DNA from 3 places in the Enterobacter sp. LM3 genome. Region 1 is predicted to be linked to each of the others. Evidence: predicted binding sites of a transcription regulator. Region 1 holds the regulator's gene; each other region holds the start of a gene.
The links. Region 1 encodes PurR, which represses purine synthesis genes. Its sites were predicted from a motif close to CANGCAAACGTTTGCNTG; they were not measured.
Positions count from the first base shown of each region.

Region 2: the regulator PurR is predicted to act here: its motif matches at 1,153-1,170, upstream of purM (phosphoribosylformylglycinamidine cyclo-ligase).
Region 3: the regulator PurR is predicted to act here: its motif matches at 1,116-1,133, upstream of purL (phosphoribosylformylglycinamidine synthase).

Region 1 covers NZ_JBJURN010000006.1:101,044-103,316, forward strand. Annotated here, with positions in the region: gene punR (DNA-binding transcriptional activator PunR) at 1-339, shown strand, start outside; gene purR (HTH-type transcriptional repressor PurR) at 357-1,382, opposite strand; gene ACJ9N4_RS09380 (YnhF family membrane protein) at 1,681-1,770, shown strand; gene ACJ9N4_RS09385 (MFS transporter) at 1,935-2,273, shown strand, end outside.
Region 2 covers NZ_JBJURN010000004.1:240,948-243,220, reverse strand. Annotated here, with positions in the region: gene purN (phosphoribosylglycinamide formyltransferase) at 1-58, opposite strand, end outside; gene purM (phosphoribosylformylglycinamidine cyclo-ligase) at 55-1,092, opposite strand; gene ACJ9N4_RS07200 (6-phospho-beta-glucosidase) at 1,359-2,273, shown strand, end outside.
Region 3 covers NZ_JBJURN010000004.1:339,923-342,195, forward strand. Annotated here, with positions in the region: gene purL (phosphoribosylformylglycinamidine synthase) at 1-1,030, opposite strand, end outside; gene mltF (membrane-bound lytic murein transglycosylase MltF) at 1,298-2,273, shown strand, end outside.

The sequences.
Region 1 (2,273 bases):
AACTGGCCGTCGCTGGTGCTGGAAGATACCTCGCGTTCGCTACCCAAGCGTATTACCTGGCTGCTGGATAACCAGCGACGGGTGGTTGCGCCGGACTGGGCATCTTCTGCGACCTGTCTCAGCGCCGGGCTGTGCGTGGGGATGGTGCCTGTCCATTTTGCCCGTCCGAGGATCGACACCGGCGAATGGGTTGCGCTGACGCTGGAGAATCCGTTCCCGGATGCGGCCTGCTGTCTGACCTGGCAACAAAACGATGTATCGCCCGCGATGGCCTGGCTACTGGATTATCTGGGAGACAGTGAAACGCTGAACCGGGAGTGGCTACGGGAGCCAGCTTAGCTGGCTCCGTATGGCGATTAACGACGGTAGTCGCGGAATGGACCATCCGCAACGGAACGACGTTCGATGAGACGCGGGTGAACTTCAATGGACTGTGACTCTTCGCGCTTGCTGACGATCCTGTCCATCAGCATATTGAAGGCCGTTTCACCCAGTGAGTCTTTCGGCTGGTGAATGGTGGTCAGCGCCGGGGTGAAGAAGCGCGAGTTACGCACGTTGTCATACCCGATCACAGAAATATCCTGCGGCACGCGCAGACCCAGCTCATCCGCCGCACAGAGTGCGCCCATCGCCATGATGTCCCCGCCACAGAAGACGGCGGTGGGGCGGTGCTGTTGGGAGACAATCTGCTGCATGGCGCGATAACCGGATTCCGGCTCAAAGTCGCCCTGCACAATCCAGTTTTCCGGTACGGTGATCAGCGCTTCTTCCATCGCTTTCATAAAGCCCGCCAGACGACCGGCACCGGTATTGCGCTCAAGCGGACCCGGGATCACGCCAATCTCGCGGTGGCCGCGCTCGACCAGATAACGACCTGCCATATAACCACCTTCAAAGGCGTTATCGATGACGGAATCGGTGAAATCGGCGCGCGCTTCACCCCAGTCCATGACCACCATCGGAATATGGCGGTACTCTTCCAGCATGGAAAGAACAGACTCCGGGTATTCGGAACACATCACCAGAAGGCCATCCACGCGCTTTTGTGCCATCATCGACAGGTAGGCACGCTGTTTTTCAATGCTGTTCCATGCGTTGCCCAGAATCAGGGTGTAGCCTTTCTGGAAACAGTTTTTCTCTACCGCTTCAATGATCTCGGCAAAATAGGCCGCTTCACTGCTGGTGGCCAGCAAACCAATGGATTTGGTGTGATTAACCTTGAGGCTGCGAGCCACCGCACTTGGTGAGTAGTGCAGTTCTTTGATGGCTGCCCAAACGGCATTACGCGTCTCTTCCGCAACAAAGCGGGTTTTGTTAATTACATGTGATACGGTTGTAGTGGAAACGTTTGCGCGTTTTGCTACGTCTTTAATTGTTGCCATTAAATGTCACTCCAGACCATATCCTAAGCTCCTGAAAAACTGGAAGGTAAACGTTTGCCTTCTCTCACCCTTATCTCGCAACTTTTGAATTGCGGCACGCCAGGAAAACGACACGGGACGTCAGGAGGGGGTCAATGGCCGGTACGCTAATAAATTTAGCGTGGAATTTTGTCCTATCTTGATGAAAAGGGGAAGAGCAAAAGTGGTTATCAGTTTAAATCCAGGAAGATTTTTGATGTAAACTGTGTAAAAATGAGCAAGCTCACTTTCCGTGTGGGGATTAAAAGGAGAAAAATTGATGAGTTCCGATCTGAAGTTTTCACTGGTGACCACCGTTATTGTGCTGGCTTTGATTGTGGCTGGCGGTCTGACTGCTGCATTGCACTGATTTACGCGGAGGGAGAGTGTACTCGCCCTCCGGATCTCCCGATTGTTACTCCTCTGGCAAAAATCTTTTGCCAATTTGTTAACTTCTCATTTTTTGTGATTGATGTCATGCTTTTGACTTCTTTGTTCTGTGTCGCGTGATGACACGGCATCCGGAGTTGACTCATGAAAATCAATTTTCCTCTGCTGGCCCTGGCGATTGGCGCTTTCGGGATTGGCACCACTGAATTCTCCCCAATGGGGTTACTGCCTGTTATCGCCCGGGGCGTGGACGTCTCTATCCCTGCGGCCGGTATGTTAATCAGTGCTTATGCCATTGGTGTGATGGTGGGGGCTCCGCTGATGACGCTGCTGCTTTCGCATCGCGCCCGGCGCAATGCGCTGATTTTCCTGATGGCTATCTTTACGCTGGGCAATGTGCTCTCCGCCATTTCACCGGATTACACCACGCTGATGCTGTCACGGATCCTGACCAGTCTTAACCACGGCGCATTCTTTGGGCTG
Region 2 (2,273 bases), on a different contig from region 1:
CTATGACGGCCTGCAAATTGCTTCCGTTGCCGGAAATGAGCACCACAATGTTTTTCATTCAATGACCACACGCTGTTCGGAATCGGATGCTTTGATAATACCGATTTTCCACGCGTTTTCACCTTTCTCATTCAGCAGCTTAACTGCTTTGTCCGCTTCGCTTGCAGGCAGGGCGATAACCATGCCCACGCCGCAGTTAAAGGTACGGTACATTTCGTGGGCGCTCACGTTGCCTGCGGTTTGCAGCCATTTAAAGACGGACGGCCACTGCCAGGAAGATTCGTCGATCACGGCCTGGGTGTTATCCGGCAGTACGCGCGGAATGTTTTCCCAGAAACCGCCGCCGGTCAGGTGGGCAATAGCGTGAACGTCGACGTTCTCGATCAGTTCCAGTACGTTTTTCACGTAGATGCGGGTTGGGGCCAGCAGGTGGTCTGCCAGTGGTTTGCCATCAAGTTCGGTGGTCTGTGGGTCACAGCCGCTGACTTCGAGGATTTTACGTACCAGAGAGTAGCCGTTAGAGTGCGGGCCGCTGGAGGCCAGCGCAACCAGCACATCGCCGTCAGCCACTTTGCTGCCGTCGATAATTTCTGATTTTTCTACCACACCGACGCAGAAACCTGCGACGTCATAATCTTCACCGTGGTACATGCCTGGCATTTCAGCGGTTTCACCGCCGACCAGCGCACAGCCTGACTGCAGACAGCCTTCGGCGATACCGTTAATCACGCTGGCTGCGGTATCCACGTCCAGTTTGCCAGTGGCGTAGTAATCGAGGAAGAACAGCGGCTCTGCGCCCTGAACCACCAGGTCATTCACACACATCGCCACCAGATCGATACCGATCGTGTCGTGACGCTTAAGATCCATCGCCAGGCGCAGTTTTGTACCTACACCGTCAGTACCCGAGACCAGAACAGGTTCACGATATTTTTGCGGCAGTGCGCACAGTGCGCCGAATCCACCCAGACCACCCATCACTTCCGGGCGGCGGGTTTTTTTCACCACACCTTTGATTCGGTCAACCAGCGCATTACCTGCGTCAATATCAACACCGGCATCTTTGTAGCTGAGAGAAGTTTTGTTGGTCACGGCTTAAATCCCCACGCGATTGCATAGCTAGTAAGAAAAATCGGCGCAATTCTAACAGTCCAGGCAAACGTTTGCGAGCCTATTCTCGGTGAGAGGATTTTTTTTTCTGTGCGGCCTGTGAATGCAGCCAAACTTGACTCTGTTCACGAAAATGAAACCGGTTTCGGTAATCTGCTTGCAACCCGGATCCGCTTTGCACATCATCGAACTGAAACCGGTTTCTGTAACTGTTTTTGCAGAAAATAACGCAGAATGAGGGAAAGAGAATGCCAGGATTTAAAGAAGGTTTTCTGTGGGGTGGTGCTGTTGCGGCGCACCAGCTTGAAGGTGGCTGGAAAGAGGGGGGCAAGGGGGTTAGCGTCGCCGACGTCATGACTGCCGGAGCCCACGGCGTGCCGCGTGAAATTACCAACGGCGTACTGCAGGGGAAAAATTATCCTAACCATGAGGCCATCGACTTCTACCATCGCTATAAAGAAGACATCAGACTCTTTGCCGAAATGGGGTTCAAATGCTTCCGTACCTCTATCGCCTGGACGCGCATTTTCCCGAAAGGGGACGAGCTGGAGCCAAACGAAGCTGGCCTGAAGTTCTACGACGACCTGTTTGATGAATGCCTGAAGTACGGCATTGAGCCGGTTATCACCCTGTCGCACTTCGAGATGCCTTTCCACCTGGTGACCGAATACGGTGGCTGGCGTAACCGTAAGCTGATCGACTTCTTTGTCCGCTTCTCGAAAGTCGTTTTCCAGCGCTATCAGCACAAAGTGAAGTACTGGATGACCTTTAACGAGATCAATAACCAGGCGAACTTCCACGAAGACTTTGCGCCATTTACTAACTCCGGGCTGAAATACGAGCCGGGTGAAGACCGCGAACCGGTGATGTTCCAGGCGGCACATTATGAGCTGGTGGCGAGTGCCCTGGCGGTGAAGGCGGGGCGTGAGATTAACCCGTCGCTGCAGATTGGCTGCATGATTGCCATGTGCCCAATCTATCCGCTGACCTGCGCGCCGGACGATATGATGATGGCGATGAACGCGATGCATCGTCGCTACTGGTTTACCGACGTTCACGTGCGCGGCAAGTACCCGCAGCATCTGCTTAACTACTTTGCCCGTCGTGGGTTTGCTCTGGATATTACCGAAGAGGACAACGCCGCGCTGAAGCAGGGCTGTGTG
Region 3 (2,273 bases), on a different contig from region 1:
CCGGGATACGCAGGTTGGAAACAGAGAAACCGACCAGACCCGCTTTCGGTTTAGCGCCACGCCCGGTTGCGCCTTCATCACGGATTTCACCGCCGGAACCGGTCGCGGCACCTGGCCACGGAGAGATCGCCGTCGGGTGGTTGTGAGTTTCGACTTTCATCAGGATATGCGCAGGCTCCTGATGGAAGTCATAGCGCCCGGCTTCGCGATCGGCGAAGAAGCGGCCTACTTCGGAACCTTCCATCACCGCTGCGTTGTCTTTATAGGCAGACAGCACGTGGTCAGGGGTTTGTTCGAAGGTGTTTTTAATCATTTTGAACAGCGACTTCGGCTGCTGTTCACCGTCGATAATCCAGTCGGCGTTGAAAATCTTGTGGCGGCAGTGCTCAGAATTGGCCTGCGCAAACATATAGAGTTCGATGTCGTTCGGGTTGCGGTTCAGCTTAACAAACGCATCCTGCAGGTAGTCAATTTCGTCTTCTGCCAGCGCCAGACCGAGACGCAGGTTGGCGTCAATCAGCGCCTGACGGCCCTGCCCCAGCAAATCCACGCTCTGTACTGGCGCAGGCTGGTGATGGGAGAAGAGCTTCTGCGCGTCGTTCAGAGAGGTAAACACGCTCTCCATCATGCGATCGTGCAGCTCAGCGGCAACGGCCTGCCACTGCTCTTCGCTCAGGGTAGAGGCTTCCACATAGTACGCCACACCGCGTTCCAGACGGTTAATCTGGCTCAGACCGCAGTTGTGGGCGATGTCGGTGGCTTTGGAAGACCAGGGGGAGATGGTACCAGGACGAGGCGTCGCAAGGATAAGTTTGCCGGTTGGCGTATGGCTGCTCAGACTTGGGCCATACTTGAGCAGGCGTTCCAGCTGTACGCGCTCCTCTGCATTCAGGGGTGCATTCAGGTCAGCAAAATGGACATACTCAGCGTAAATATTGCTTACCGGAAGGTCGGCTGCCTGAAAACGTGCCAGCAATTTGTTAATACGGAAGGCAGACAGTGCAGGCGAACCACGCAGAATTTCCATCATAAGTCTCTCGTCTTCGAAGCGCCGGGGCGCTTACAGTGTGCGCAAGGGGGGAAAACGGGCGTCATTATAGAGAATCCTGAGCGCAGACGAAACCGTTTGCGTCGAAATAAAATCAACGTTTACGTTTAACGATAGATGTGACCTGTCTCTCTAATTTGTTGCCAAGTGGCGTAACTTTGCGCAAAATGCCGCTCATTCAATGACAAACCTTATTCTTAACATGGCTACAGCATACTGAGGCAACCGGCGTCGCAGAGAATTAACTAATTGAAAAAATTAAAGATTAATTATCTGCTCATCGGCATTGTTACCTTGCTGCTGGCAGTGGCCCTCTGGCCTTCTATCCCCTGGTTCGGCAAAGCCGAAAACCGTATCGCTGCGATTAAGGCGCGGGGGGAGTTGCGCGTCAGTACCCTGAGCTCACCGCTGATTTACGGCGACATCAACGGCAAAACGATCGGTCTGGATTATGAACTGGCTCAGCAGTTCGCCAGCTACCTGGGTGTGAAGCTCAAAATTACCGTACGCCAGAACATCAGCCAGCTGTTTGATGACCTGGATAACGACGATGCCGATATCCTTGCCGCCGGGCTGGTGTACAACAGCGAGCGCAGCAAGAACTATCAGCCAGGCCCAACCTACTACTCCGTTTCACAGCAGCTGGTTTACCGCGTCGGCAATCAGCGTCCGCGAACGCTGGCCGCCATTAACGATCAGCAATTAATCATCGCTCCCGGACATGTGGTGATTGACGATTTACGTGGGCTTAAAGAGAAGAAATACCCGGCACTCAGCTGGACGGTTGACCCTAAACTTGGCACGACTGAACTGCTTGAGCAGGTGAAAGACAAGAAGCTGGACTACACCATTGCCGATTCTGTAGCGATTAGCCTTTTCCAGCGCGTTCATCCTGAAATCGCCGTGGCACTTGATGTCACTGACGAACAGCCAGTGACCTGGTTCACACAGCGGGATGACGATCAGACCGTTCCGGCAGCGATGCTCGATTTCTTCAACTCCATCAATGAGGATGGCACGCTGGCGCGCCTGGAAGAGAAGTATCTTGGGCATGGCGAAGACTTTGATTACGTCGATACCCGCACCTTCCTGCGCGCAGTAGATAGCGTACTGCCGGATCTGCAACCGCTATTCGAAAAGTACGCGCAGGAGATCGACTGGCGGTTGCTGGCAGCCATCTCCTATCAGGAATCGCACTGGGATACCCAGGCCACCTCCCCCACCG